DNA from 2 places in the Undibacterium sp. Ji22W genome. Region 2 is predicted to be linked to the other one. Evidence: riboswitches for the same ligand, from Rfam matches in the RefSeq annotation. Region 2 holds a riboswitch; the other holds the start of a gene.

Region 1 (14,940 bases), on a different contig from region 2:
TCGCGCGCAGTTTATCGATAATGGAGGATTTGCTTGTCAACATCACCACGGCAGATGATTTAGTTTTCGAATTAGACTTTATCCGTTTACACACTTCATAGCCGTCGATGCCCGGCATCATAATGTCTAGAAAAATGCAGTTGTACGGTTTATCGTTGGCTTTCGCCGCCGCCTTTTCAACCGCTTGTTCACCAGTTTCTGCAAAATCAACATCAAACTGGAATGGCGATAATTTGATGCGCATAAACGCGCGGACCGTTGCGCTGTCATCCACCACTAACACAGTTTCACGTACCGGTGTTTCGACCGGAGCTGGTGTTGCGCTGTTTTTTTGATCACTGGAACGTCGTAAAGTCGCACCATCCCAATCGTTATTGACTGCAGCACGCGCGCTGCGCTCACGCAAAGCACGTTGCATTTCCTGATCCAGATTTTCAAATAAACGCATCCAGTGAATCGGTTTGGTGACAAAAGGCCATGGCGTCTCTACGGCAGTTCTACCTATAACGACAGCAGGTGAGTGCGCATTTGGTACACCAATATTTCTGCGAGCGAGTTCTTCCAAAGCTTCGGGATTATCCGCGTTGATTAAGTAGATATCCGCACGCGTATCTGATTCTTCTGCCTCAACGTAGCACATCTGACGACGACTAGTCAGGCGAAAAGTGGAACTTAGCATGCTTTTTTCAGCATCTGAAAATCCACGCATTTCTAAAATAAAACGGCGGCTGGCTTCTGGAGCTGCCACCATGGAAGTGGATTGAGTCATTACTTAACCTGGTTTTGTTTTTTGAACATCAGTCCATGGATCATACAATAAAGCGATCAAAGTTAAGCAAAAAGGCGGGCAATTCTTCAGGATAACAACGCCAATTCAGGGTTCAAGTTCGATTTGAGAAATTTACACAACATGCAATCGCTTTGAATATATTTATTTATTGAAACAAGGCAATAAAATCCTTCACCACTTGCTCAGGTTGCACAGCGTGATACACGCTACTAATCGCTGCCACCATGTCTGCACCGCGCTCTACCAAAGGGCGTGCCAGATCAACAGTCATACCACCGATCACTACTTGGGGCAGATGCAATTCTGCTCGCGCCAGCGCCACTATTTCGGGCTTCGTCGTGACTGGGTATTGCTTAACAATTGAGGGATAAAAACCACCAAAGGCCATATAACTAGCACCTTGGATTTGCGCTAAACGTGCTAGTCCCAAATCTCCATAGCAGGAAGATCCGACAATTTTTTCTGGCCCCAATAATGAGCGGGCTTGCGCCACGGAAATATCACTTCCACCAACATGGACGCCATCGGCATTCAGTTGCATGGACAAATTCACAAAATCATTGATGATGAAAGGCACTGCATATTTCTTGCATAGATTGTGCAAAGCGCTGGCCTGCGCATAACGCAATTCAATATTCGCAGTCTTATGTCGGTATTGCAGCAAACTGACTCCCGCTGCCAAAGCGCGCTCTGTCACACTTAACAGCCGTTGGGTATCATCCCAATTCGGCGTCACCAAATACAGGCCACGTAACTGTTGTTGCCAATTTTTCTCTGAATTTTTTTTGGTATCTTGATTTACATTCATCTTGCATCCTTATAGTCGAATCGAGATGGAATAAATTGTCCATGTGCGATTTGGTACGCGCTTTCCAAGCAGCGTTGAACGTAAGCTTGCGCATTCACTAAACTTAGCTCCAGTCCGTGTCCCAGTGCCAATTGCGCAGCAATCGCCGCAGCCAGAGTACAGCCACTGCCATGAAACTCTCCCGTCTGACGTGGCCAACTCCAAGATTGAGTGACATGCGCAGAGCGCGTCTCTATATCCCACGCTATCCAACGATTATGGACTTCACTTCCACTGGCATGCCCACCTTTCACCAAGACATCACAAGCAAATTTCTCTGCCAGATAGCCAGCACGTAATTCATCCGTCGCGTTTAGTACGAACTGACCGTTTTTGGTCATATGCTCTGTCAAACGATCCAATTCCGGCAAATTCGGCGTAAGCAAACTCGCACAAACTAAGACAGGTTGCACTGCTTGCACCGCATCTTGAATCGCCAGTGCGTTACCGCGCCCACTACCGAGCACAGGATCGACGATCACGGGTAGCTGCGGCAAAAGAATGCGCAGACGTGCGATACACTCTGCGATGCAGGTCGCATTTTCAAACGAACCAACAATGCCGACCTTGACCGCGACAATCGGCACTTGCGCTAACAAGGTTTCAAACTGCTCACGCAATATGTGCGTATCAACTGGGTAAACAGCACGAACCTGATTATTATCTTGCACGGTCAAGGCAGTGATAATCGTTAAGGCGTGCGCCCCTTGTGCTGTGATCGCTTCAATGTCGGCTTGTATGCCAGCACCACCACTAGGATCATGTCCGGCGAATACTAAGACACAAGGGCGATTTCCACACGCATGTGTCTGACCATGTAGCTGTCCACTCATCAAGCGACACGCCCTGCCATCGGTGAGGATGGTGATGCCGCGAATTTTCGTGGAATCCGCCCCGCCAAAAATGCTTCCCGCCCAGCTTCTACCGCCAGACCCATGGCACGCGCCATACGAATCGGATCACGCGCCCCGGCAATTGCCGTATTCATCAACACGCCATCACAACCTAGCTCCATCGCAATCGCCGCATCAGATGCGGTTCCAACTCCGGCATCGACGATAATAGGTACGTTAGCTTGCTCGATAATCAAAGAGAGATTCCACGGATTTAATATGCCCATGCCAGAGCCGATCAAGGAGGCGAGTGGCATCACGGCGACGCAACCGATGTCTTCCAGCATGCGCGCTTGAATTGGATCATCGCTGCAGTACACCATGACATCAAAACCATCGTTGACCAGGAATTTCGCAGCGTCCAAAGTTTCAGGCATATTGGGAAAAAGAGTTTTTTCATCACCCAAGACTTCCAGCTTACATAGCTTGTGACCACCGAGGAGTTCACGCCCTAATTGCAAAGTGTAAATCGCGTCTTTGGCGTTGTAACAGCCAGCCGTATTTGGCAGGATGGTGTACTTCGACATCGGTACCACATCGAGCAGACTCGGTACGTTGGGATCTTGACCTATGTTCACGCGACGTATCGCGACCGTGATGATTTCAGCGCCACTGGCTTCGGTGGCTAATTTGGTTTGGTCTAGGTCTTTGTATTTGCCGCTGCCGACTAAGAGGCGTGAGCTATAGGCTTTGCCTGCTATGGTCAGGCTGTTTGGTTTGGTTTGTGTTGTCATGGTATTTTCCTGATTAATTTTTTACTCATTCATCTGACTGAAACCCATCTTGCTCATCTGCACCTGTCGAAAAATCTCTTCCGCCACGTTATCCAGCTCGTCAATCACTTGATTATTCCAAAATCGCAGAACGATGTAGCCAGTTGTAGAACATTAGTAGTGAGCTCGTCATCGAAAGAATTTCTCGGTGTTTGGGAGGTGCGAGAAATTCAATTTTGGGGATGCTGTGCTAGGCGCAAAGCGCAGCAATACGTCGGTATTGCGAGCATTTTCAACAACGCAAAGCGCCCCACAATTGAATTCATCGCCCCTCCCGAGCTATCCACCACCAATCGCCCGTACCACATCCACCTGATCGCCCGCCTGCAGCGTGTGTTGCTGCCACTGCGTACGGCGTATCACTTGACGATTGACTGCGACCGCGATTGCTTGACTACCTAATTGCAGTTCCACAATCAAACTATGCAAATCAGTTTTTGGCGATAAAACACGTAGCTCTCCATTAAGTTGAATTTCCATCGCAGCACCTAAGATTTTTTATAAATTTCCCCACCGGATTTGACGAACTCGATGGCTTTGACTTCCATACCTTTTTTCAATGCATCGATTTCGCTAATACCTTGTGTCGCTGCGTAGTCACGTACTTCTTGCGTGATTTTCATCGAGCAGAAATGTGGTCCACACATAGAGCAAAAATGCGCGACTTTGGCAGAATCTTTGGGCAGCGTTTCATCATGAAATTCGCGCGCTTTATCTGGGTCCAAGCCAATATTAAATTGGTCTTCCCAACGAAATTCGAAACGTGCTTTAGACAAAGCGTTATCGCGGATTTGTGCGCCCGGATGTCCCTTTGCCAGATCGGCAGCATGTGCTGCAATTTTGTACGTGATGATGCCATCTTTAACGTCGACTTTATTCGGCAAACCCAAGTGCTCTTTCGGCGTGACGTAGCACAGCATCGCCGTGCCATACCAACCGATTTGTGCTGCGCCTATCCCCGACGTGATGTGATCGTAACCGGGTGCGATATCAGTCGTTAGTGGTCCCAAGGTATAGAACGGCGCCTCGTGGCACTGTTCCAATTGCAGATCCATGTTCTCTTTGATCAGATGCATCGGCACATGACCTGGCCCTTCTATCATCACCTGTACATCATGTTTCCACGCGATCTGTGTTAGTTCGCCCAGCGTCTTTAACTCACCGAGTTGTGCTTCATCGTTTGCATCATAAATCGAGCCTGGGCGTAATCCATCGCCTAAAGAAAACGACACATCATAGGCCTTCATGATCTGGCAAATGTCTTCGAAATGCTCGTACAAGAAACTCTCTTTATGATGTGCGAGACACCATTTCGCCATAATTGAGCCTCCCCGAGAAACGATGCCAGTCAGTCGTTTTGCGGTCATCGGCACGTATTGCAAAAGTACGCCCGCATGGATCGTAAAATAATCGACGCCCTGCTCCGCTTGTTCGATCAAAGTATCGCGAAAAATTTCCCACGTCAGATCTTCGGCCTTACCATTTACTTTTTCCAGCGCCTGATAAATCGGTACCGTGCCAATCGGCACTGGCGAATTACGGATGATCCATTCGCGGGTTTCGTGTATGTGTTTTCCGGTCGAGAGATCCATCACGTTATCGCCACCCCAGCGTATCGCCCAGGTCATTTTTTCAACTTCTTCACCGATAGAAGATGTGACTGCAGAGTTACCAATATTCGCGTTAATTTTGACTAAAAAATTACGACCGATAATCATTGGCTCGACTTCTGGATGATTAATATTCGCAGGAATAATTGCACGACCACGGGCGATTTCATCCCGTACAAATTCTGGTGTGATCTGCGCAGGAATCGAAGCACCGAACGATTGTCCTGGGTGTTGACGCCCCATCATCGCAGCGAGTTTCTCGCCCATAGGGCCGGAATTTTTCAGATTATCCAAATACTCTTGACGTCGCATATTTTCACGAATCGCCACGTATTCCATTTCTGGTGTGACGATACCTTGTCTGGCGTAATGCATTTGCGTGACATTCTTGCCTTGCAGTGCGCGGCGCGGTTTGCGTTGTAAGTTAAAACGTAGCTCATGCAATTTAGGATCATGCAGACGTTCTATGCCGTATTCTGAACTTGGGCCAGTTAATTCTTCGGTGTCTTTGCGTTCCGCAATCCAAGCGCCACGCACAGACGCTAAGCCTGAGCGAATATCGATTTTCGCATCGGGATCCGTGTAAGGGCCAGAAGTATCGTAGACATAAATCGGTGGATTTTTTTCTGCACCGAACATCGCTGGCGTATCGGCTTGTGAGATTTCACGCATCGGCACACGGATGTCAACACGACTTCCTGTCACATAAATTTTGCGGGAATTCGGTAAAGCTTGAATAGCGGCTTCGTCGACCTTGGCGGTGGCGGACAGAAATTGTGGGTTGGCGTTCATTTGGCTCCTTTGCTTTATTGACGGCACGGAGCCAGCAAAGGAGTTTCCAATTTGGGTGATGGCACACCGCACATTCAGGTGGCATCACGGCTTTGGCTGCTTCCCTTCGCTGGCATTATCCAGATCAGGTTCAAGGGTATTTCTCACCCGACAGATACAAGCTCGTCAGGACCCCTAGCGTTTTACTTCGTTTGTTTTACTGTTACTGCTGCAATCGTTAACTACACCCGTTGTGTGGGAATTGCCGGCGCATTATAGCGGTGATTCTTAGGAATAGCCAACTCACAATGTCAACTTATTCTAGGAAAACTAAATCAATCGAATCGAATCAATCGAATTGAGTCGCATCAACCAAGTTGACTCCCTTAAGCATGCAAACTAGTAGAAGTATGCATCGTGGTCGTTTCTTGCGGCGGCCCCAGCACTTCTATCATCTCGACCATATTTTCTTTGATGGCAGCGGCTAAATCATGCGTCAAGGTTGGAATTGCCAATTCGTGCCCGACCAATAGCTTCGATAAGCCGTACGCACGATTGCGGCCATGCGTTTTACCCAAATATAGCGCCATATCAGCAATTTGTAAGGCGCGCTCCCAATCACAAAATTCTTCTGGCACATCTGAAAATGGCACTGAAATAAAACCAGCAGTCACCGTCACCGGAATAACCAAAGCGCCGTGCGTAAATGGTGTGTCACCGATCGTGCGTAAGACGCGTTCCACCAAACTGGTGATCTGCTCTGGATTCGATTTTGGGGAGTAAATCAAAAACTCTTCACCACCCCAGCGCATGACCATGTCTTCATCACGCACAACGTTCTTGAGACGCACGGCGACTTCTTTTAAGACCACATCACCCACCGCGTGACCCCATGTGTCATTGATGTGTTTAAAGTGATCAATATCCATCAATACCATGCAATCAGGATTACGATAACTGCCCTCGCGTCGCTCTACATCAACCTTACCAACGCGATTCGCCATTAAGCTAATAAAAGAACGACGATTATGTAATCCGGTCAAAGCATCCCGAATCGCATGAAACTCTAACTGCAAATTCACTTCTTGCAATTGTTCATTCAATTTTTTGCTACGGCGATACAACATATAAATAAAGCAGCCCGCTAATACGCCGACCAAAGACGCCAGCCCCGCTACCAATTGTTGTAGACGATGATTCTTGATATCGGCATCTTTTAGCGCATTATCTTTCGCTAAAATTTCAATTTGCTTTTTTCTTTGCTCAGTATCAAATTCTTCCTGCAAAGTCGCGACTGTCTTCGCGCGATCCGATTGAAAAATTTGATCGCTTAATGTTTGTTGCTCTCTTACTTGTGCAAGGGCTTCTTTATACAAGCCTGCCGCCTCGTACATTTGCGATAGTTCGCCCATGATGGTTTCGACATCAGATTGCGCATGGCCTTTTTCAAAAAATTCTATGCCTAGCTTGACCAAATCCGCGCCTTCTTTGACCTTGCCTTGGTAGCCAAGCGCCAAACCCAGATTGACTTTAGCGCCTGCAACTCCCCATTCATTCTCCAACGCCTCAGATTTTGCCATCGCATCACGAGCATACGACTCGGCGCGTTTGAAATCCTTCTTAATCAGATATTGATCCGCCATGTTGAAAACCGCTAAGGCAACCAAGTAGGGAAGATTTTCTTCTTTCGCGATTTTCAGTGCAGTTTCATACTCTTTAAGTGCTTCATCATTGCGCTTGAGACTACTTAAAGCAACGCCGCGTGAAATCGAAATCGCGACAAATGCTTTTGGTGCCTGACTAGCCGAGGATACTGCCAGAGCTTCGGTCGTTGCTGCCAGCGCTTTTTCAGGATCTTTCATTTGCAGATACAATCCTGAAATCAAATCCCAAGTATGCATCTTCGCCTGCAATTGACGACGTGGCAGCTGCTCGCTCAGTTTGAGCATATCCAAATATTGCTTGAGAGCCTGATCAAATTTAAAGGTATTGCTATAGAACGCGGCATAGCTAGCACAATATCTAAACTGTACTTCGATGCTCTTCGATTTTGCAACCACGCCTTGCAACTTATCTAGGTGAGCAATCGCGCCCGCATAACCTGACTTTTCGTAAATATCGTAGGCGTCGAAAATCTCCAGCAAAAGCAAGGCTTCTTTATCCTTCAATTCCTTTGCTAATTCACGAAACTCCTTGACGGACTGCTCACCAAGTTTTGCCTTTCCCGCATCGTAATAAAGGCTACTCAATATCGCCAACACTTCGAGCCGAATAGCAGGTTTCGTATCAAGGGGTAAGTTTTGTTTAAACTCTAAAAGTTTGCGTAAGCCTTCGTCATTATTCTTGTCAGACAAAGCTTGAATATTGTCGATTTCTGCCATGATCTGCTTATCATCAGCCAGGCTTGGCAGAGCAAAACCAACGATGATCAAGAGGGAGAATATTTGCAACAAAGAGTAGTTTTTTAGCTCATCAAAAACACTCAATTTTTGGTCGCTTGAATAAGCAAAGAAATTGAAAAAGCGTTTCATGTACTAATCACCTCGTTCACGTTGCCTGTGCGTGCACGAAAAAAATTCATTTGCAGCCAGAGTTGCTGGCGCAGCGTGCATGTTTTTTCTTATATTGTGCAGATTTCCGTATGCTAGCACTTTCCTAAAAGCATCTTTGCTTTTTTTTGATCGGTGTAGAAATAAGCCACAGTTTTAGTAGTTTCCTACAATTTTCCGTTACTTAAAAATTTAATTTTAATAGTATTTTCTATTTTTCCTCTCATTATGAAACCACTTAGGCAAATCGAAATTTTACTTAAATTAATTGCAAGCCTTCCACTATTGAGAGCTTTCAAGCCTGTATCTGACATCTAGTCGAAGAAAAACAAAGGGAATAATTCAAGTAATACATCCTAGTCATTCACAGTCATTTATAATCAAAGGTTTCGCCAATCAAATACCCGGAGACGAGCACATTCAGATGTGCTGCTGATCCTACTAACTGAGAGTTTGCATATACATCATGGAATTAGCTAAGTCTTTTGAACCTGCCAACATCGAATCCTTCTGGCGTACAGAATGGGAAAAGCGCGGATACTTCGCCGCGTCTACCGATGAATCCAAACCTTCATTTAGTATTCAGTTGCCGCCACCAAATGTGACCGGCACTTTGCACATGGGTCATGCCTTCAACCAAACGATTATGGATGGCTTGACGCGTTACTACCGTATGCGTGGCCATAACACGGCATGGGTACCAGGTACCGATCACGCCGGTATCGCGACACAAATCGTCGTGGAACGCCAACTCGATGCACAAAAGATTTCTCGCCATGATTTAGGCCGTGAAAAGTTCTTAGAAAAAGTCTGGGAATGGAAAGAAAAATCCGGCTCCACCATTACCGGCCAAATGCGTCGCATGGGTGCGTCTGCGGATTGGAATCGTGAATACTTTACGATGGACGCAGAGCGCTCCAAAGTGGTGACAGAAGTGTTCGTCCGTCTGGTAGAACAAGGTTTGATCTATCGCGGAAAGCGCTTAGTGAACTGGGACCCAGTCTTGGGTACCGCCGTATCTGATTTGGAAGTGGTGTCTGAAGAAGAAGACGGCTCCATGTGGCACATCCGTTATCCATTTGCAGATGGTAGCGGTCACCTCACAGTTGCAACAACACGTCCAGAGACTTTGCTCGGTGACGTTGCTGTCGCAGTCGATCCAACCGATGAACGTTACTCCGCGTTCGTGGGCAAAATGCTGAAATTGCCTTTAACCGACAAAGAAATTCCCGTCATCGCCGACAGTTATGTCGATAAAGAATTCGGCACTGGCTGCGTGAAGATCACACCAGCGCATGACTTCAACGATTACGCGGTTGGACAACGTCATAATTTAGAAATGATCAGTATCTTAACTTTAGATGCGAAGATCAATGAAAACGGCCCTGCGGTTTATCAAGGCATGGATAGATTCGTCGCTCGTAAGCAAATGGTTGCTGATCTCGATGCATTAGGGCTGCTCGAATCTGTGAAGCCACACAAACTCATGGTGCCACGTGGCGACCGTACCAATGTCGTGATCGAACCGATGTTGACCGATCAATGGTTCATGGCGATGAGTAAAGCGGCGCCAGAAGGCACGCACTTCCCAGGCAAATCAATTGCCGAAGTCGCTCTCGAAAAAGTCGCGAACGGTGAAGTAAAATTCGTACCAGAAAACTGGAGCACGACTTACAACCAATGGCTCAATAATATTCAAGACTGGTGTATCTCGCGCCAATTGTGGTGGGGTCATCAAATCCCAGCATGGTATGGTGACAATGGTGAAATTTTCGTCGCACGCGATGAAGCCGAAGCCAAAGCAAAAGCGGCAGCAGCTGGTTACGCTGGTGCATTAAACCGTGACAACGACGTACTCGATACCTGGTTCTCTTCCGCGCTCGTTCCATTCTCCACGATGGGCTGGCCAGAACTCACCGTTGATGCCAAGTTATTCTTGCCATCGTCTGTCTTGGTCACCGGTTTTGACATCATCTTTTTCTGGGTAGCGCGTATGGTCATGATGACCGCGCACTTCACTGGCAAGGTGCCGTTCCACACCGTGTACGTACACGGCTTGGTACGCGATTCTAGCGGCCAGAAAATGTCTAAATCCAAAGGCAATACGCTGGACCCTATCGATTTGATCGATGGCATCACGGTTGACGAACTCGCGGCAAAACGCACCGTTGGCTTGATGAATCCGAAACAAGCAGCCAGCATCGACAAAGCCACACGCAAAGAATTCGCTGATGGCATTCCTGCCTACGGCACTGACGCGTTGCGCTTCACGATGGCAAGCTATGCCTCACTCGGTCGCAACATTAACTTCGACTTAGGTCGCTGCGATGGCTATCGTAATTTCTGCAATAAATTGTGGAACGCAACGCGCTTTGTATTGATGAACACGGAAGGACAGGATTGCGGCTTCACTGGCACAGCAACCGACAATGACCTCGATTATTCACAAGCCGACAAGTGGATTATCTCTACCTTGCAGCGTACTGAGGCTGAACTCGAAAAAGGTTTCGCCGACTACCGCTTCGACAATATCGCCTCCGCCATCTACAAATTCGTGTGGGATGAATATTGCGATTGGTATTTGGAAGTCGCAAAGGTACAAGTACAACAAGGCACACCAGCGCAGCAACGTGCAACGCGTCGTACTTTGTTACGCGTGTTAGAAGTCACGCTGCGCATGGCACACCCAGTGATCCCATTTGTCACCGAAGCATTGTGGCAAACGGTCGCACCATTGGCAGGCAAAACCTTGAACCCAGCGGGCGACTCCATCATGATGCAAGCCTACCCATTGGTGAACGCGGAAGCGATAGACGAAGCCGCAGAAAGCTGGATGACAGGTCTCAAAGCCGCCATCGATGCATGCCGTAACTTGCGCGGTGAAATGCAATTGTCACCGGCAGTCCGCGTACCGCTGTTACTGCAACCAGCGAACGCAGCTGACAAAGCACGCATGGAAAGCTACGCACCTTACATGGCAGCCTTGGCAAAATTGTCGGAAGTACAGATTGTCGATGTACTTCCTGATTCACCAGCACCAGTCTCCATCGTCGGTGAAACTAAGTTGATGTTGAAAGTAGAAATCGACGTCGCCGCAGAACGCGAACGCCTGTCGAAAGAAATGGCAAAACTCGAAGCCGAAATCAACAAGGCTCAAGCCAAACTCAGCAATGAAAGTTTTGTGGCACGTGCTCCAGCTGCCGTTGTCGAACAAGAGAAAGAACGCGTCGCGGGCTTCTCTGCGACTTTGAGTAAGATGCAGGAGTCGTTTGCTAAGTTGGGGTGATTTGGTTTTTTAATTTGGTTGTAAATGCAAAAAGCGCTTCGAGGTTTTGAAGCGCTTTTTTGTTTTGACGAGGAAAATTCGTAGGGTGGGCACGGCTTCACCTTGCCCACGCGTAAGGGGCGATAAAGGTCAAAAGTATAAATTACGAGAACATCACTCTCCAGGTTTTCCAAATCTGCGTGGGCAAAAAAACGTGTCCCCCCTACATGGCTAGCGTGTCACATTTTCCTCATCAATAAAGGTAATGCGTACAAACGGAAATAACCAAATTAGGGTCACTATCCCAACTGCGATTGAGTACTCTCTGACAAATAGTGTCACCACTAAACAAAGAAAAAAGTTAAAAACGGAAACAAATGGCGCACATGCAATATTCCAACATGCAGCCTGAAACCTACTTCTCCGTATGAGATAAAAGAAAAGCGGCAAATGTAGGCCGATCAGAGGGGCAAGCAGAATGATAAATACTGTTGATTCTGAATCTCGATGTGGAGTGGTGCTGAATTTGGAAAACAAAATCCACCACGATGGCACGCCAACCACACAAGAGGCCAAAATATTGAGGGGCCTAAGTCCGAAAGCCATCGCTTCTTTACGCATATCTATCTATTTATATCTTTTCAACTTAAACAAGTATCGTATTACTCTTTCCCAATTATCTGCAACAAATAATGGTCTATCAAGATGAAACGCTTAGTCACGTAGAACACCATCCACCATGGTTGCCAAATCCGCATAGGCACAGAAAGCTTACGCATCCTACTTGACTACCAACCTTGTATGGCGAGTAAAACCCGCGCCGCCTAACCAATGTGCAAAGTTGATCGATCAGCATACCGCGCGGGTTGCACCCGCCCTACATCATTGTCCTGCTTCAAATAGTCCGCATAGCGTCGTTAGATGGGTAAACGCTCACTGCGCCTTCGCCGCCTCTGCCTTGGCTTCCTCAATTTCTGTCTTACTCATTTGCGACTCTGCATACTTACGATAGGTCACGGCATCATCATAATCGCCAGCGAGAATAAGCCATTTCATAGCCTCAACTTTATCGGTCGCAACACCTTTTCCTTTTAAGCCTTATAGGGCGGGTGCAACCCGCGCCGCCTAGACTATGTGCATAGTTGATCGACCAGTCTACCGCGCGGGTTGCACCCGCCCTACATTCCTTTGAAAACATTCGTGTTCAGCAAACCATAAAGCCGCTAGCTGCTAACCCCGAACCGCCGCCTCAATCTCAGCAATATCAATCTTCTTCTGCTTCATCATCGCCGCCATCGCCTTGCTCGATACTGCTTTGTCGGCATTCATTGTCAGTTCAAGCAAGCGCTTAGGATAGATCTGCCACGACACACCGAAGCGATCTTTGAGCCAGCCACAGACACTTTCTTCGCCGCCATTGCTGGTGAATGCAGCCCAGAGTCGGTCGTTTTCAGCTTGATCGTCTGTTGCAACCGCAATCGACACAGCTTCGCTCAATGTGAACATCGGCCCTGCATCGAGGATTTGGTAAGGGACACCGCCTAGCGTGAAGTCGATCACAGAGAACTCGCCATAGCCGTTGTCGCCCACATAAGCATTTTCGACTTTGCTGTTGGGAATTAAAGAGCAGTAATAGTCTGCAGCCTCTTGGCCTCGGCCGTCGCGAAACCAGAGGCAAGTGCGAATGGAATTGCTCATGGGACTGCTCCTTAAAAGTTGAGATGAATGATTGTAGGGATTAATTTCAGTTCACACAAATCTAGGCTTGTAGAGCGGATACATTTTTATTGAATTTGATAGGGTTTCAACATGTGGTTCAGCAAAGCATGATGCACTGTGCGGCCCATTACGAAAAACTTCGCGCAGCGATACCTTATGTCTGCCGCTCCACAACTATCGTGCGTAAGTCCAAAACTCTAAAGCGGTGCTGCAATGTCTTGTTATTGCTTTTTACGTTTTAGTTGAAATAGGCAGCCTGCCAATAAAATCGTGGACCACATCACTGTCAATGCAAACGGTCTATATGTCCATTGATAAGGGTGCGCCGAACCCTCCGGGTATTGCGCGGGGTAAGCCAACCAGTAAGCCAAGATAAGGCCGACAATGTAGATAAAGAGGAGGTTATAGACTTTAAAATACGGAGCAATAAAATAAGTGCTAACTAAGCCGATGAATGGCAATACAAATGCACTGGCGTACATATGCCAAATACCAAAAGTTCTAGATAGCCATTCGCTTAAAAAAGCGCCTGCGTACAAATAAAGCGGTATAAGTAAGATGGTCAATAACTGCCGAAGTGCATTCATATTATTTACCTAGCTTCAACAGACTCGTAGCCTTGTAGGTCTTCAAGCAACCTACATCGCTCCGGTAGATAATGGAGTTATCACTGCGCTTTTGCCGCCTGTGCCTTGGCTTCCTCGATTTCTTTCGCACTCATTTGCGACTCGGCATAGGTACGATACGTCACGGCATCATCATAATCGCCAGCAAGAATAAACCATTTCATGGCCTCAACTTTATCGACCGCAACACCTTTTCCTTTGAAGTACATTAGTCCTAATTGATATTGCGCACTGGCGTCCTTTTGTTGCGCCGCCTTGAGAAAAAGATCATGCGCTTTATCATAGTCACGAGAAACACCAATCCCATTGACATATAAAACCCCCAAACTATATTGCGCGTCGGCATACCCGAGCTCCACTGCCTTGTTGAACCAATAGACAGCCATGCCGTAGTTGGGGGCGACGCCCTTGGCTTTTGCGTACATACGTCCTAGATTGACTTGCGCACGGACATTATTCTGCTGCGCTGCTTTTTCGAACAGCGCTTTCGCCTCGACGTAATCCTTCGCGACACCTTCCCCCTTTAAATACATGAGGCCAAGATTAAATTGGGCATCTGGCTTTCCCTGCTCTGCAGCTTTCCGAAACGCAGCGGCAGCAGCCCGAAAATCCTGCCTGGCATACAACGTGACCCCATCCGAAAAATCATCGGCATGCACAAACAGACTTAAGGTGCTAAAAGTCACACACAGTAATAACTTCAAAAACGATTTCATATTTGCCTCTCGCTTTCTGATTAGGCTCGGATCATATCCAACAGATGGCGTTCAATCTCGGCGCGCCCTTCAGTGCTTGTCATCGCCACGATCACATCGCCAGCACGCAATAAGTATTGATCATCTGGATTAAAGGTCCAATCGCTATCAGCGCGAACCGCAATCAAAATATAGTCAGGGCTACGAAGCCGCAGTTTGCCCATGGCTGTAGCAGGAAAATTATGCGGTGTCGCGACCTCTTCAACTCGCAAATTTTTTTCTGATTTCAACATCTCATCCAAAAAACTCACGACATGAGGTCGCACCATTGCCGACGCCATACGCATGCCGCCGGTAAAGTCTGGGCAGATCACTTCATCGGCACCGGCTTTACGCATCTTT
Region 2 (14,940 bases):
GTACATATCCCACAACGGCGACAATTCGCGCAATTTGCCGACTTTGGATTTCAATAGTTCTATCGTGAAATCAATGTCTTCTTCCGTCGTAAAGCGACCGATGGTAAAGCGAATCGAGCTGTGCGCTAATTCATCGCTGCGACCCAAAGCGCGTAAAACGTAGGAAGGTTCCAAACTGGCAGACGTGCAAGCTGAGCCTGAGGATACAGCGATGTCTTTAATTGCCATGATCAGTGATTCGCCTTCAACATAGTTGAAACTGACGTTCAAATTATGCGGAACGCGGTGTTCCATGTCACCATTGATGTAAGTTTCTTCGATTTCGCTCAAACCTTTAGATAAACGATCACGCATGGCGCGAACGTGTGCTAATTCGCTAGTCATTTCTTCTTTGGCGATGCGGAAGGCTTCGCCCATGCCAGCGATTTGATGCGGAGCTAATGTGCCAGAACGCAAACCGCGCTCATGACCGCCACCGTGCATTTGCGCTTCTAAACGAACGCGTGGTTTGCGACGTACATACAAAGCACCCACGCCTTTTGGACCGTAGGATTTATGGGCAGAGAAGGAGACTAAATCGACCTTCACTTTTTCTAGATCAATCTCGACTTTACCAGTTGCTTGTGCGGCGTCTGAGTGGAAAATGATGCCTTTTTCTCGACACAATTCACCGATCTCAGCGATCGGTTGAATCACACCAATTTCGTTATTTACCCACATTACAGATACCAAAATCGTATCAGGACGGATTGCTTCTTTTAATTGCTCGATTGTGATCAAGCCATTGTCTTGTGGCTGCAAGTAAGTCGCTTCAAATCCTTGACGCTCTAATTCACGTACGGTGTCTAGCACTGCCTTGTGTTCAGTTTTGACTGTAATGATGTGCTTACCTTTGCCTTTGTAAAACTGCGCAGCACCTTTTAATGCGAGGTTATTACTTTCGGTCGCACCAGAGGTCCAGATGATTTCACGAGAATCTGCATTTACCAAAGCAGCAACGTGACCGCGTGCCGCTTCGACTGCTGCTTCTGCATCCCAGCCATAGGCGTGACTGCGTGACGCTGGATTGCCATATTGCGCGCGTAAATAAGGAATCATTACGTCGGCTACGCGCGGATCAACTGGGGTTGTCGCTGAGTAATCCATGTAAATAGGAAAATGCGGCGCTTTCAGCGTGTCGATCAAAGCTTTTGTCAATGGTACTGATACGTGAGTAGGTGCGTTAGTTGCGGCAGTCATTCAAAACTCCAAATTTTAGGAAATAGTGCGTTCGGCGTGTCCGTGACGAACGATAACAATAGGTTTATCTTGGGCTTTTTGTTTTTGTTGGTTGACCAAGTCTTGCAAAGAAACTGAGTCTAAATAATCGACCATCTTGGCGTTCAGGGTTGCCCACAAATCATGCGTCATGCAGTGAATACCATTATCATGATCACTGCCATGGCAATTGCCTTTGCTGCCGCATTGGGTGGCATCCAGTGGTTCATCGACTGCGATAATAATGTCTGCTACCGTCACATTTTGCGCTTTGCGGGCGAGATTATAACCACCGCCTGGGCCACGCACGGATTCGACGATTTCATGGCGACGCAGTTTGCCGAATAATTGTTCCAGATACGACAAGGAAATATCCTGGCGTTGGCTAATGCCTGCCAGCGTCACCGGTCCATTGTCTTGACGTAAGGCAAGATCGATCATGGCTGTAACAGCAAATCGGCCTTTAGTGGTTAGACGCATGAGTCAATACTCCAAACTTATTTAGTGATGCTTGGCAAAAGTCATGAATAAACTTTAATCCCGAGCATTTGACTCAAGTATAGCAAACTTGAGTAATCTTGTCAGGTACTGCCTGATTTTGCAGAAATGGGAAGTGTGGGGGGCGTAGAGGCGAACTTGCTTGTTCGCCTCTATAAGAAATACTGTTTAGAAGTCGAATTGTCCCGATATTTTATAAGTGCGCGGTGCGCCTGGGAATAAATAGCCGCCCAAACTTTGCGTTACATCACGCCAGTAGAATTTATTAAAAACATTGTTGATATCGAAGCGGAAAGTACTGACGACGCCATTGAGCTGTGTCGTATAGCGTGTGCCAAGATTGACGACGTTATATCCAGGCACGGTGACTTTATTGTCTGGACTAAACGACTTGCTGCCTGAGTATTGCCACGATGCGGTCAAGTGCGCGCCATTTAAGATGCTTGGTGCGTAATCTGTGTACACCGTGGATTTGAAGTTTGGCACATTGGTCACGCGTTTGCCTTCAATTGTCGGGTCACCTGTATTATTTTGACGCGCGTTGATTGCGGTGGCGCTGGCGCCGAGTGTCCACTCCTTGCCTAAGTTACCTTGAGCGGATAATTCCAACCCGCGATGTTCGGCTTCGCCTGCGCTCACATAGAAATTGGTCGCGTTGGTATATTCCAATGGCTTGGTGATGCGGAAGAGTGCGCCAGAAACATTGAAGTCTCTGTTTAGTGCGGCTTTGAAGCCGATTTCCACTTGCTTGGATTTGCCTGCATCGAGCATGCGGTTTTCATTCTTGGTACCAAATGGCGCTACGCCGCCGTGTTCCAAGCCTTCGCTGGCGCTGACATAGGTGCTGATGGCATTGTCAAGTTTAAATACCAATGCCAGGTTCGGCAGATTGTAGCTTTGTTCAAATTCGGGGCTGCCTGCTTGCATGCGGTCTACCTTCAGATGGCGCAAGCCGACATGTAGGTCGAGTTGCTTGCTTAAACTAATAATGTCTTGTACGAAGATTGAAGTTTCTTTGTCAGTACGGCGCAAAGAGACCGGTCCTGTCTTCATACTTGATGGCGATACTGCGACTGGGCGAAATAAACTGCTACTGCCAGCGTAGTCGTACACATAGTCACCAAAGTAATCGCGGCGTTGAGAGTTGCTCAAGCCTATAGCTAGTTTATGTTGCACATCGCCAGTGTTGAATTTGCCATTGAGTAGGGCTTGTGCGCCACGCAATGATTTAGACTCGTTCAGACTGCGATAATCGTACACATCGTAATCGCCATTGGCGCAATAGCCTGGATATAGATCTTGCGCGCCACATCCATACGGAAATGCGGTGTAATCATCGCGTTTGAATTCGTGATTGTTGCTGGAGATGGTTGCTGTCCAATTGCTGTCTAGTTGATATTCAAAGCGCAGGCCAATATTGCGATTAGTAGTGTCAACTGGCTTCACCCATTTTTGATCGTTCAGCATCAAATCGGCAGAGATGCCGCGTGGCAGATCGGTGCCATTAAATAATTGAAATCCCGGTACTGATAATTGCGATTTGTGTTGATGATCGAGATCGATCTGGAATAAAGCTTGCGGGCTGATTTGCCAGTCAAATGCAGCGGATACGAATTGGCGTTCACCGTCGGCACCTTTGACGTAGGAGCGTAATTTTTCACCCGCCGCATTGATGCGATAACCGAATTGTTTGTCTTCAGATTTGCCGCCTAGATCGAGTGCGCCATACAAAGTGCCGCGTTCGCTAGCTTCCAAAGTGATGGCGCGCATTGCGGTATTGGTGGGGCGTTTTGTTACATAATTTAAAATGCCGCCAGGCGTCGTAAAGCCAGCTTGAAGCCCGCTGATACCTTTTAAGATTTCCAAACGTTCTTTGTTTTCTAAAGGGATGGAGGCATCGCCCGGAATCGCAAAGCCATCTTTGCGGTAACTTGATGCATTGTCGAGTGTGAAGCCGCGAATGGAAAATTGTTCTGCGTAGCCGATGGCGTTGTAGGCCTCATTCACACTAGCATCGAATTTCATCGCGTCCGTGGTCTGGCGAATTCGCAAGTCTTGCAATTGATTTGCCGAAAAAACAGTGATGGAAAGCGGCGTGTCTTGCAGGGCATTTTCGATAAAGCCGCCGACTTTACTTGTTTCAGTTTTTCCGGTGCGGCTACCGCTGATGACGACTTCTTGCAACGCTTGTTCCTTGCTTTGGGCGTAAGCTGCGGTGGACGCGGTAAATGCTTGCGCAATCGCGATGACAACTAAACTTAAGCGGAAACAGGTGCGAAAACTTGGATTTGACATGATGTGTTCTTTTACTTGGTTAAGTCTGGACGAGCCAAGCAAAAGAGGGCGGATGAGCAGAGTCATCTTGCGCTTCCCTTCGCTGGCATTATCCAGATCAGGTTCAAGGGACTATCTCACCCGTGCAAAAAATGTGCACAGGACCCCTAGCGAAGGAGAGACTTTAACATAAAACCGCTTTGAACGTTTTTTAAGGGGGGCGGTGATCGCACGATGATTGCGCTGAAATGAAAAAAGCCTTGTATCGCTACAAGGCTTTTTATTTGGCTCCTCGACCTGGACTCGAACCAGGGACCTGCGGATTAACAGTCCGTCGCTCTACCAACTGAGCTATCAAGGAATAGAAGGTTCGCTTCTAAACTTTTATTGCACTACATCTCTATTTCTAGAGCTACAAAATTCTGTGGCTCCTCGACCTGGACTCGAACCAGGGACCTGCGGATTAACAGTCCGTCGCTCTACCAACTGAGCTATCAAGGAACAGAGACAAACATTATAGGGAGCTTTCCTAAACTTGTCAAAAGTTTTTGCTGTAAATAGTCTTTTTTTTCCGGGATTTTTGCCGTGTTATTGAAGTTAATTTAAACGCAAATGCTTTGCTGGCGGGCTTTTCCGGCAATCACCTTTCATTTTTCTAAGCGGGAAAATTTTGACTCAAGCATGGGCGGCCAGCATTAATTGTGGGTCAACCCACCTGTCAAAGTCGGTTTCAGTGACAAACCTTAAGATCGTCGCTGCTTCTCGTAAAGAGCAATCGTGACTGTGTGCATATTTTGCGATTTGTGCTGCCTTGTCGTAACCAATATGTGGAGTGAGTGCCGTCACGAGCATGAGCGAATTGTTGAGTAATGCATTGATACGTTCTGATTTTGCTTGAATGTTAATCAAGCAATGCTCAGTAAAACTATTCATGACATCGCTGAGTAGGCGTGAGCTATCTAAGGTATCAAGTGCAATTAGTGGTTTATAGACATTGAGCTCAAAATGACCTTGGCTCGCGGCAAAACCAATCGCAACATCATGTCCTAGTACTTGAGCGCAAACCATGCTGAGCGCTTCGATTTGTGTTGGGTTTACTTTACCTGGCATGATAGAACTACCAGGCTCATTTTCTGGCAATTGCAATTCACCCAAACCTGCACGTGGGCCGCTCGCCATTAAGCGTATGTCGTTTCCGATTTTAGTTAGTGTGATCGCTAGCATTTTCAGGGCGCCATGAAAAGCAACAATCGCCTCATGTCCTGCCATTGCAGCGAATAGGTTGTTGGCCGGAGCGAAGGGCAGCGAGAATTTTTCTGCTAATAATTGCGCGACTCTGGCTCCAAATTTAGGATGGGTGTTCAATCCAGTCCCCACTGCAGTGCCACCAATTGCTAACGAATAGATGGCAGGCAATGCTTGAAACAAGGTGTTTTTACACAAGTCGATTTGCGCTGCGTAGCCACTGAATTCTTGCCCTAAGGTGATGGGGGTTGCGTCTTGCAAATGAGTGCGACCTATTTTGATGACGTCTCGGAAATCGTCAGATTTTTTTTGCAAATGTTGGTGTAAATATTCTAGCGCTGGAATCAATTTATGTTTGGTTTGAAGTGCGATCGCAATATGCATGGCAGAGGGAAAGACATCATTTGAAGACTGACCCAAATTGACTTCGTCATTCGGATGTATTTTCTCCACATCGGCATCTTCTTTTTGTAGTGAAGTGCTTGCGAGGTGGGCGACTACTTCATTGACGTTCATATTGCTTTGCGTGCCAGATCCGGTTTGCCAAACAGAGAGCGGAAACTCTTGATTATGCTGACCATTTGCGACTTCTAGTGCGGCTGCCGCAATCGCCTTTGATCGATGCAAAGAAATGCGTTGTACATCGTGATTGACACACGCTGCGGCCCATTTGATGGCAGCTAATGCATGGACGATTTCCAGAGGCATGCGTTGTTCACCGATGGCAAAAAAATGCAAACTACGTGCGGTCTGTGCACCCCATAAGACATGGCTGGGCACGTCAATTTCTCCAAAGCTATCGGTCTCAGTACGAGTTGTTTGCATGCGAACACCTTTGATTGAAGATGAGGGTTGAAGGAAGTGTGACTTGATGCCAGCAGGATACGTCGATTTGGCGCTAAGTTCAGCCAATCATTTATTTGTATGAATTTCCAGTGTGTGCTGGCGAACGGATGTTTTGCTGATTTTTGGTTCTAATGTAGCTCACCGTTCTTTTTTTGAGGGAAATCACCATGAGTATTGCTACTATTTTGTTAATTGTTTTGATCATTATGTTGATCGGTGCATTTCCACGGTGGCCACATAGCCGCGGATGGGGTTATGGACCTAGTGGCGGACTGGGATTAGTTTTTGTCATTTTGTTGATCTTACTGTTAATGGGGCGAATTTAGTCATTCCTATTTTGCTCAATCGCAAATTTCTGTGACTAATCAATTGTCGTTGTTCGATGAAGTTTTGGATTTAACTAAGGTAATTATTTATGTCACACATCATTGCTGGATTCGTGCAGCAACAGGACCAAGTCGTCAAACTCATGTTGGCATTGCAGAGCGCCAAATTCGATGAAAAACACATTAGCTCGTTTTATGTAAATCCGCCTGGACAACATGACATATTGCCTCAAGGAGGTGATCGGTTTGACTCTCCAGGAACGAAAGACGTGCTGACGGGAGTTGCGATTGGCGCTAGTGGAGGTAGTCTGCTTGGCGCTGCCCTCGGCGTTGTTGCGATCCCCATCGGAGGCCCTTTTGCGCCTGTACTTGGCGCTGCTGCAGGCGCTCATATCGGTTCTTTGATTGGCAGTGTGTCCGAAATGAAGGATAAAGGCGAGATTGAGGTTGGTGGTGAGAATGTTTTAAGACAGCGCAAGACTGGGATGATGGTTGCCGTTAGCGTTAGGGATGCGAGTGAGGAAGTCGAGGCCATTCATATTTTTAATACTTTTGGTGCTGTCGATATTGAAAGTAGCGCTGGAAAGATTGTAGATGGCGATTGGCACGATTTCGACCCTCTGACTACGCCACATTTAGTCTTTCAAACATCTCTTCAATAAATCTGGATCGAACTCAAAGTGCCGATTGTTATGAGTGAACAAGACACCGAAAATGAAGCGCGAGATGTAGGCGCATCATCAATTACGATCAGTAATGATCACTTGATTAACGATGGCGGTAATAGCCCAGTAACTTTGCCAATTCATGTAAACGCACGCGGTTTGGCGTTGGGCTTGATTGCGAGTATTACGTTTATTTTTGCATTGCAGTGGGCACGGAAATTTTTGGTGCCATTGATCTTGGCGATTTTTATCGCGTATACGATTAATCCTCTCGTTAAGGGATTACAGGCAATAAAATTGCCACGCCTATTAAGTTCCGTCCTCGTGACCATCGGTTTACTATCGAGTGGAATCGGTATAGCAATTGCATTGCAAGGCCAGTTTGTGTCGATTATTGAGGCTTTGCCCGAAGCAAGTCATAAACTATCCCGTCTAATAGAGACCGCCCCCAATGGGCAACCGGGTGCATTAGAACAAATGCAAATTGCAGCTACCGAAATTGTGAGGGCTGCGAATTCCGGTTCGACCACTGTTCGTCCCTTGAAGAAAGCCGTAGTGGCTGAGGTGGCAGGGTTCAAGGTCATCGACTGGGTGTGGGCGGGCTCACTAGGGATGATGGGCTTTGTTGGTCAAGCCACGATGGTGATATTTTTAGTGTTTTTTCTATTGGTATCGGGTGATACATTCAAACGTAAATTAGTGAAGCTCACGGGGCCGTCATTGCATCAAAAGAAAATTACGGTTCACATTTTGGATGAGATTAATACATCGATTCAAAATTATATGTTTATGTTATTGGTGACGAATCTGATGTTGGCCTTGTGCATGTGGCTGATGCTACATCTGCTTGGTGTCGAGAATGCAGGCGCCTGGGCCGTCGCTGCAGGGTTGCTGCATATCATGCCCTATTTTGGCTCCTTAATTGCCACTGCAGTCATCGGCGTGGCGGTATTCTTGCAATTTGAATCTCTGCAAATGCTCTTGTTGGTCGCTGGTTTGACAATTGGCATTGCTAGCCTGATTGGTACCGTTGTCACGACCTGGATGACGGGTCGAATTGCCAAAATGAATTCTGTCGCGGTATTTATCAGCCTCTTGTTTGGCGCTTGGCTGTGGGGAGTATGGGGGATGTTATTAGGGGTGCCGATGATAGTGATTTTAAAGGTGGTGGCTGAACGCTTGGAAGGCTTAGAGTTTGTTGCAGAATTATTGGCAGAATAGTGCAAGATGATGCATTGTACTGATTAAGTGTACAGTATAATGATCGTGCGAACGGTCCACTTCCAAAGTTAAAGCGCTCGTGAAGCTATTAATTCCGTGTGATTTGCTATCCCAACGATCATTTCCATCGAAGCCCTCATGTGTGAGCTCGTGTTAAGATATTCGGCTAGTGGCATATCCTCCCGTTTGCCTTATTCAAAGGTTTTTCCATGAGTGATTTACTCGCAGTAGTTCAGGATGAAGCAGAGGCGAAGTTCGTCACTTTTCCTGACTCGCCTTTTCAACTTTGTCAGATATTTCAGCCCGCAGGCGATCAGCCAGCCGCCATCGCACAACTGGTAGAAGGAATTAACGACGGTTTATTTTTTCAAACTTTGCTCGGGGTAACTGGCTCCGGTAAAACCTATACGATGGCGAATGTCATCGCACGTACTGGACGCCCAGCGATAATTTTTGCGCCGAATAAGACTTTGGCCGCGCAGCTCTACAGTGAATTTAAAGAGTTCTTTCCGCGTAATGCAGTCGAGTATTTCGTCAGTTACTACGATTACTATCAGCCAGAAGCCTATGTGCCACAACGCGATTTGTTTATCGAAAAAGATTCGGCAATCAATGAACACATAGAGCAGATGCGGCTGTCTTGTACTAAGTCATTGATGGAGCGGCGTGATGTGATTATCGTCGCGACGGTTTCGGCGATTTATGGTATCGGTAACCCAAACGAATATCATAAAATGATTTTGACTTTGCGTGCCAAGGACAAGTTAAGCCAACGCGATGTGATCGCCCGTTTGATACAGATGCAATACACGCGCAATGAAGTCGATTTCGGGCGCGGTACTTTCCGTGTGCGCGGCGATACGATTGATATTTTCCCCGCCGAGCATGCTGAGTTAGCTGTGCGACTGGAGATGTTTGATGATGAAGTCGAAAGTATCGCCTTGTTCGATCCTTTGACTGGGCGGGTCAAGCAAAAAATTCCACGATTTACCGTGTACCCCGGTTCACACTATGTGACGCCGCGTGAAACTGTTTTGCGGGCAATAGAAACGATCAAGATAGAGCTGCGTGAGCGCCTTGATTTCTATCGTCGTGAAAATAAATTGATTGAAGAGCAGCGTATAGAACAACGTACGCGCTTTGATTTGGAAATGATGGCGGAGATCGGTTTTACCAAAGGTATTGAAAACTACTCGCGCCATTTGAGTGGCGCAAAACCGGGCGATCCACCGCCAACTTTAGTCGATTATTTACCCGCTGATGCTTTGATGTTTCTTGATGAATCGCATGTCCTGACTGGGCAACTCAATGCGATGTATAACGGAGATCGTTCACGGAAAACCAATCTGGTGGATTATGGATTTCGTTTGCCATCGGCATTAGATAATCGCCCGCTGAAATTTGAAGAGTTTGAAAGCAAGATGAGGCAGACGGTGTTCGTGTCTGCTACGCCAGCAGATTATGAAAAGCAGCATTCTGATCAAGTCGTAGAGCAAGTGGTGCGTCCAACGGGTTTGGTGGATCCACGCATCGAAGTGCGCCCGGCTCTGACGCAGGTTGATGATCTGATGAATCAAATCACTCTGCGTGTGAAACTCAATGAACGTGTCTTGGTAACGACTTTGACCAAGCGCATGTCTGAACAATTGACGGAGTTTTTGGGTGACAACGGCGTCAAAGTGCGTTATTTACACAGCGATATCGATACGGTGGAGCGTGTCGAAATTTTGCGTGACTTACGTCTCGGTGCTTTTGATGTATTGGTTGGAATCAACTTATTGCGCGAAGGTTTGGATTTGCCAGAAGTATCTTTGGTAGCGATTCTCGATGCGGATAAAGAAGGATTTTTACGTTCTGAACGCAGCCTGATTCAAACCATAGGGCGCGCGGCACGGAATCTGAATGGTACGGCGATCTTGTACGCAGATCGCGTGACCGATTCTATGCGTCGCGCAATCGATGAAACAGAGCGTCGTCGTGCTAAGCAGATCGCGTTTAATACTGTGAACAATATTACGCCAACAGGGATCAATAAAAAGATCAAAGACATTATCGATGGCGTGTATAACCCACAAGAAGCGCGCGATGATTTGATGGTAGCGCAAGAGCAGGCCAAGTATGAGGCGATGAGCGAGAAGCAGATTAGTAAAGAGATTAAACGTCTGGAAAAGCTCATGCTTGACCATGCGAAGAATCTGGAGTTTGAACAAGCAGCGAAAGTGCGAGATCAGTTGTCTGTACTGAAGGAGCAATTATTTGGCGCTGGTGGGCATGATAATGTGGTGTCGATTATTGGTCGTTAAAGCGCTTAAAAAAACAAAAAAGCCGGATCACTCCGGCTTTTTTATGTCTTCTGAAAACCAAGTTCGAAAAGTTTTAGCCTTCAGCAATTCGTTTTGCTATATGCGCCAACGCATCTTCTACTTGATCAATCAAGATCAGGCATAAATCACCGTCGCCCAATGTTGACAACGCAGTGTCAATTGCGATGAATTCGCCGTTGATTTCTTGGATATCGGTCGTGCGTTTTGCATTCGCCAATCCAGAGCGCAAGAGTGCGACGACTTCACCATCCGCACGACCACGCTGACATTGATCTTGATACAGAATGACCTGATCAAAAGCATTGCCCAGAATTTCGGTTTGCTGACGAATGTCTTGATCGCGACGATCACCTGCACCACTAATGACGACAGAGCGACGTTTGCCTGGCATGCTCTCCACGGCTTGCACTAAAGCCGTGATTGCATCTGGATTGTGGCCGTAGTCCGCAATTAAAGTCGCACCACGATAATTGAATACGTTAAAGCGTCCAGGGGCATTATCGCTATCGTTCATAAAGGTTTTCAAGCCTTTGCGAATCGCATCCCAACTTATATTCGTTGCCCACGCTGCTGCGACAGATGCCATCACGTTTTCAACCTGGAAACCGATCGTGCCATTGCGTGTGATTGGCACTTCGGCTAGGGGAATTCGCTGTGTTAGCTTACCTTCGACTGCGACGATTTCGTTATTTTCGATGAAGACAACGCGATGCCCTTTGACGCGATGCGCCGCCATGACTGGGAATTGGCTATCAACGGCGAAGAAGGTGACAGCTCCCGTGCAATTGCTTGCCATACCCGCGACGATTGGGTCAGCTGCATTTAATACCGCAACGCCATTGTCGGCCACGTTTTGTACGATCACACGCTTGAGAACAGCGAGGTCTTCTACGGTGGTAATGTAATTTAAGCCAAGATGATCGCCCGAGCCAATATTAGTAACGACCGCGACTTTACAGCGGTCATAAGCTAAACCTTCGCGCAATACACCACCGCGGGCGGTTTCGAACACGGCGGCGTCGACATCAGGATGCGACAAGACGTTACGTGCACTACGTGGACCGCTGCAGTCACCGCTGTCGATTTGACGACCTTCTACATAAACGCCGTCGGTATTTGTCATGCCGGTGCGCAAACCGCTGGCTGTCAATAAGTGCGCGATCAAACGTACAGTCGTGGTTTTACCATTTGTTCCTGTTACCGCGATAATTGGAATCCGACCGTCGTCACCGTCGGCAAACATAGCAGCAACAATCGCTTCACCAACCGCACGGCCTTTACCAAAGGAAGGGGAGAGGTGCATGCGCAAACCAGGTGCTGCATTCACTTCAACCACACCGCCGTTTTGTTCTTCAATAGGTTTTAAGACGCTGTCGCAGACCACATCTACGCCACAAATATCTAAGCCGACCATCTGTGCTGCAGCAACAGCCCGTGCGGCCACTTCTGGATGGACGTCATCGGTGACATCGGTCGCTGAACCACCCGTAGAAAGGTTGGCGTTATTGCGCAAAACCACGCGCGTACCTTTAATAGGGACGGAGTCAGCGTCATAGCCCTGCTTAGCTAAACTAGCGAGTGCAATGTCGTCGAAGCGAATTTTGGTGAGGGACGTGGCATGACCACTGCCGCGACGCGGATCTTTGTTCACTTGTTCTACCAATTCACGCACAGAGTGCGTCCCATCGCCAACCACTTGTGGTGGGTCGCGACGTGCTGCTGCGACTAATTTATTACCTATGACGAGTAAGCGGAAATCATTGCCAGGCAAATAGCGTTCCACCAAAATATCATCGCGGAATTCACAGGCAGCTGCATAACCTGCTTCTAGTTGTTCGCGTGTGGTGACATTCACTGTCACACCTTTACCTTGATTGCCGTCTTTAGGCTTGACGACGACTGGCAAGCCGATTTCTAAAGCAATATTCCAGGCATCTTCAACGTCTAGAGCGGTGCGGCCCAGTGGTACCGGTACACCTGCAGCATCGAGTAACTTTTTGGTGAGTTCTTTATCTTGCGCGATGGCTTCCGCGATAGCGCTGGTTCCGTCCATCTCCGCAGCTTGGATCTTGCGTTGCTTGCTACCCCAGCCAAAGGTTACCAAGCTGCCACTCGTTAACCGTCGATAAGGAATGTTTCGGGCAACAGCCGCGTAGACGATAGAGCCGGTTGAAGGTCCGAGGCGCAGATCTTCGTCCAATTCGCGTAATTCATTGAGTGCAGTGACTAAATCAAAACTGGTATTGGATAATGCAGCGTTACACAGTTTTTCGGCAAATTCAAAAGCAAGACGACCAACGTCTTCTTCAGAGTATTCGACTACCACCTGAAAAATGCCAGCTTCTAAAGTCTGGGTACTACGGCTAAATGTAACTGGGCAACCGGCTTGTGCTTGCAACGCTAGTGTCGCTAATTCGAATACACGTGCCATTGGAATGGCGTCGTCATGACCCGTCGCCTGCAGTGGGCCAATTTCCGGAAACAAAGCGCGCAGGCGTGCTTCAAATTCTGGGATGTCATTGATTGATAACTCCTCTGGCGTGCAACGGACGATGGCTTCGACCGCCGTATGATGACTCCAGAGGTTAGGGCCACGTAAAGCCCTGATTCGTGAAACTTCCATAAACCTTTATCCTATCTAGTGGCGTAAGCGCCCAAATATCTGTTGTCTGATTCAGCGGATATTCCGCGATGTCGTTCAGCTCAGGGTTTTAATAGTGTTTTTTTGGTGGATTAGAATCGAAATTTCTCATTGCTGCGGCTATCAAATCCGGGGCAATGTCCAAGGCCCACGCTGCTGCCACTGCTGCCATGATGGTGTCAGGTTGCTCAGCTTTACTGGTTTTTAGTGATGACAATGCGAGTAAGGTAATTTCTTGATTGCCAGTTGCCAGAATAATTTGCTGATCACGAATGAACACTGCACGTTTGCCGAGTTGCAAATGCTTGCAGAGAGCCGTATTGTGAGTGCTTAAGCCATAGTAAATAACTTCACCATCGCACAATTCTGCGAGTTCTTCCGCTTGCGGGATCTCGGCGTTAATCACAGCGCAGCCATGTGGCAAGATAACGTCGACTTGAGCTCGCATCACTTTGAACATTTGTTCGGCTTCAGTGATATAGAACTCCGCCAAGTCTTGATGTCCTTCCAGATCAGTGACTACGCCAACGGTACATTTGTCGTAAGCTAAACCGTCTTTCAGAATATTAAGTGCGTTGGTTTCGAAAACTGCACTTTGTACATTACGATTGAGAAGCAAACGTTGACCGGCTTCCCAACTGGTGCAATTAGTTTTCACTACTTGACGTTGATCCAGATACAAACCATCGCTGCAAGCAACGCCTGAATATTGACCACTCATGCTGAGCATACTGGAGACCAAGCGAGCAATGAGACTGCAACCCTTGCTGCCCGCGACGCCGACGATAGGCATACGGCCATTATCTTCTTCGCCAAATAAATGCTGAATGATGGCTGCGCCGATATCGCGAGGTTTGCCTTGTGCTGGCTTGAGATGCGATAACAAGCCAGGGCTGGCATTGACTTCAATAATCGCACCTCGTTGTTCCTGCAATGGTCGTGAGATATCTTCACAAACCAGATCAATGCCCGCGATATCTAAGCCAACGATGCGGGTCGCTAAGGCAACCAAGCGCGCATTTTCTGGATGAACTTCATCAGTAACATCAATAGCGACGTTACCATTAATCTGGATTAAAACGTTTTGATCATGCGCAGGTATGGACATCGCATCCATGCCTTGGCGTTTCAATTCTAGAATAATTTCGGCGCTTTCATCAGGTTTGATCAATCCAAGAGGGAAGTCTTCGGTTTCACCACGACGGGGATCGATGTTGATTTGTTGTGCAACCAACTCTTTAATCGTGGATTTTCCATCGCCGATGACTGATAAGGATTCTCCTTTAGCAGCGGCGACCAGCTTATTGCCAACCACCAATAGACGATGTTCATGACCGGTAATATAGCGTTCAACCAACACACTCTTGCTATCGCCTTTACGAGAAGCTAGTGCGTAAGCCGCATGAATTTCAGCTTCTTCTTTCAAGTTTAAAGTGACACCACGACCATGATTGCCATCATATGGTTTGATTACGACGGGCAAACCGATGTCCTGTGCTTCCTCCCAAGCTTCTTCAGCGCTACGCACTAAACTGCCTTCTGGCACGGGAACACCGCAAGCTTTGAGTAAGGATTTCGTCATATCCTTATCACTGGCGATGCTCTCAGCAATTGCGCTAGTGCGATCAGTTTCTGCGGTCCAA

What was found. A riboswitch is a leader RNA that binds a small molecule or an ion and turns the genes downstream of it on or off. The one in region 2 is predicted to bind thiamine pyrophosphate.
Region 1: another riboswitch for thiamine pyrophosphate. It lies ahead of thiC (phosphomethylpyrimidine synthase ThiC); the one in region 2 lies ahead of ACO0KW_RS18025 (TonB-dependent siderophore receptor).

The regions. Positions count from the first base shown of each region.
Region 1 is NZ_JBMPOU010000002.1:152,648-167,587, forward strand. Features, by position in the region: gene ACO0KW_RS07490 (response regulator) at 1-769, opposite strand, end outside; gene thiE (thiamine phosphate synthase) at 936-1,598, opposite strand; gene thiD (bifunctional hydroxymethylpyrimidine kinase/phosphomethylpyrimidine kinase) at 1,595-2,470, opposite strand; gene ACO0KW_RS07505 (thiazole synthase) at 2,470-3,264, opposite strand; gene ACO0KW_RS07510 (DUF559 domain-containing protein) at 3,286-3,399, opposite strand; gene thiS (sulfur carrier protein ThiS) at 3,583-3,783, opposite strand; gene thiC (phosphomethylpyrimidine synthase ThiC) at 3,792-5,705, opposite strand; TPP riboswitch at 5,790-5,891, opposite strand; gene ACO0KW_RS07525 (diguanylate cyclase) at 6,071-8,215, opposite strand; gene ACO0KW_RS07530 (valine--tRNA ligase) at 8,700-11,519, shown strand; gene ACO0KW_RS07535 (hypothetical protein) at 12,432-12,554, opposite strand; gene ACO0KW_RS07540 (VOC family protein) at 12,729-13,196, opposite strand; gene ACO0KW_RS07545 (hypothetical protein) at 13,439-13,804, opposite strand; gene ACO0KW_RS07550 (tetratricopeptide repeat protein) at 13,885-14,559, opposite strand; gene ACO0KW_RS07555 (potassium channel family protein) at 14,580-14,940, opposite strand, start outside.
Region 2 is NZ_JBMPOU010000004.1:87,856-102,795, reverse strand. Features, by position in the region: gene ACO0KW_RS18035 (IscS subfamily cysteine desulfurase) at 1-1,173, opposite strand, end outside; gene iscR (Fe-S cluster assembly transcriptional regulator IscR) at 1,255-1,737, opposite strand; gene ACO0KW_RS18025 (TonB-dependent siderophore receptor) at 1,924-4,050, opposite strand; TPP riboswitch at 4,108-4,208, opposite strand; tRNA gene ACO0KW_RS18020 (tRNA-Asn) at 4,315-4,390, opposite strand; tRNA gene ACO0KW_RS18015 (tRNA-Asn) at 4,455-4,530, opposite strand; gene fumC (class II fumarate hydratase) at 4,705-6,099, opposite strand; gene ACO0KW_RS18005 (DUF3309 domain-containing protein) at 6,288-6,446, shown strand; gene ACO0KW_RS18000 (hypothetical protein) at 6,536-7,108, shown strand; gene ACO0KW_RS17995 (AI-2E family transporter) at 7,139-8,332, shown strand; gene uvrB (excinuclease ABC subunit UvrB) at 8,542-10,635, shown strand; gene cphA (cyanophycin synthetase) at 10,709-13,279, opposite strand; gene cphA (cyanophycin synthetase) at 13,368-14,940, opposite strand, start outside.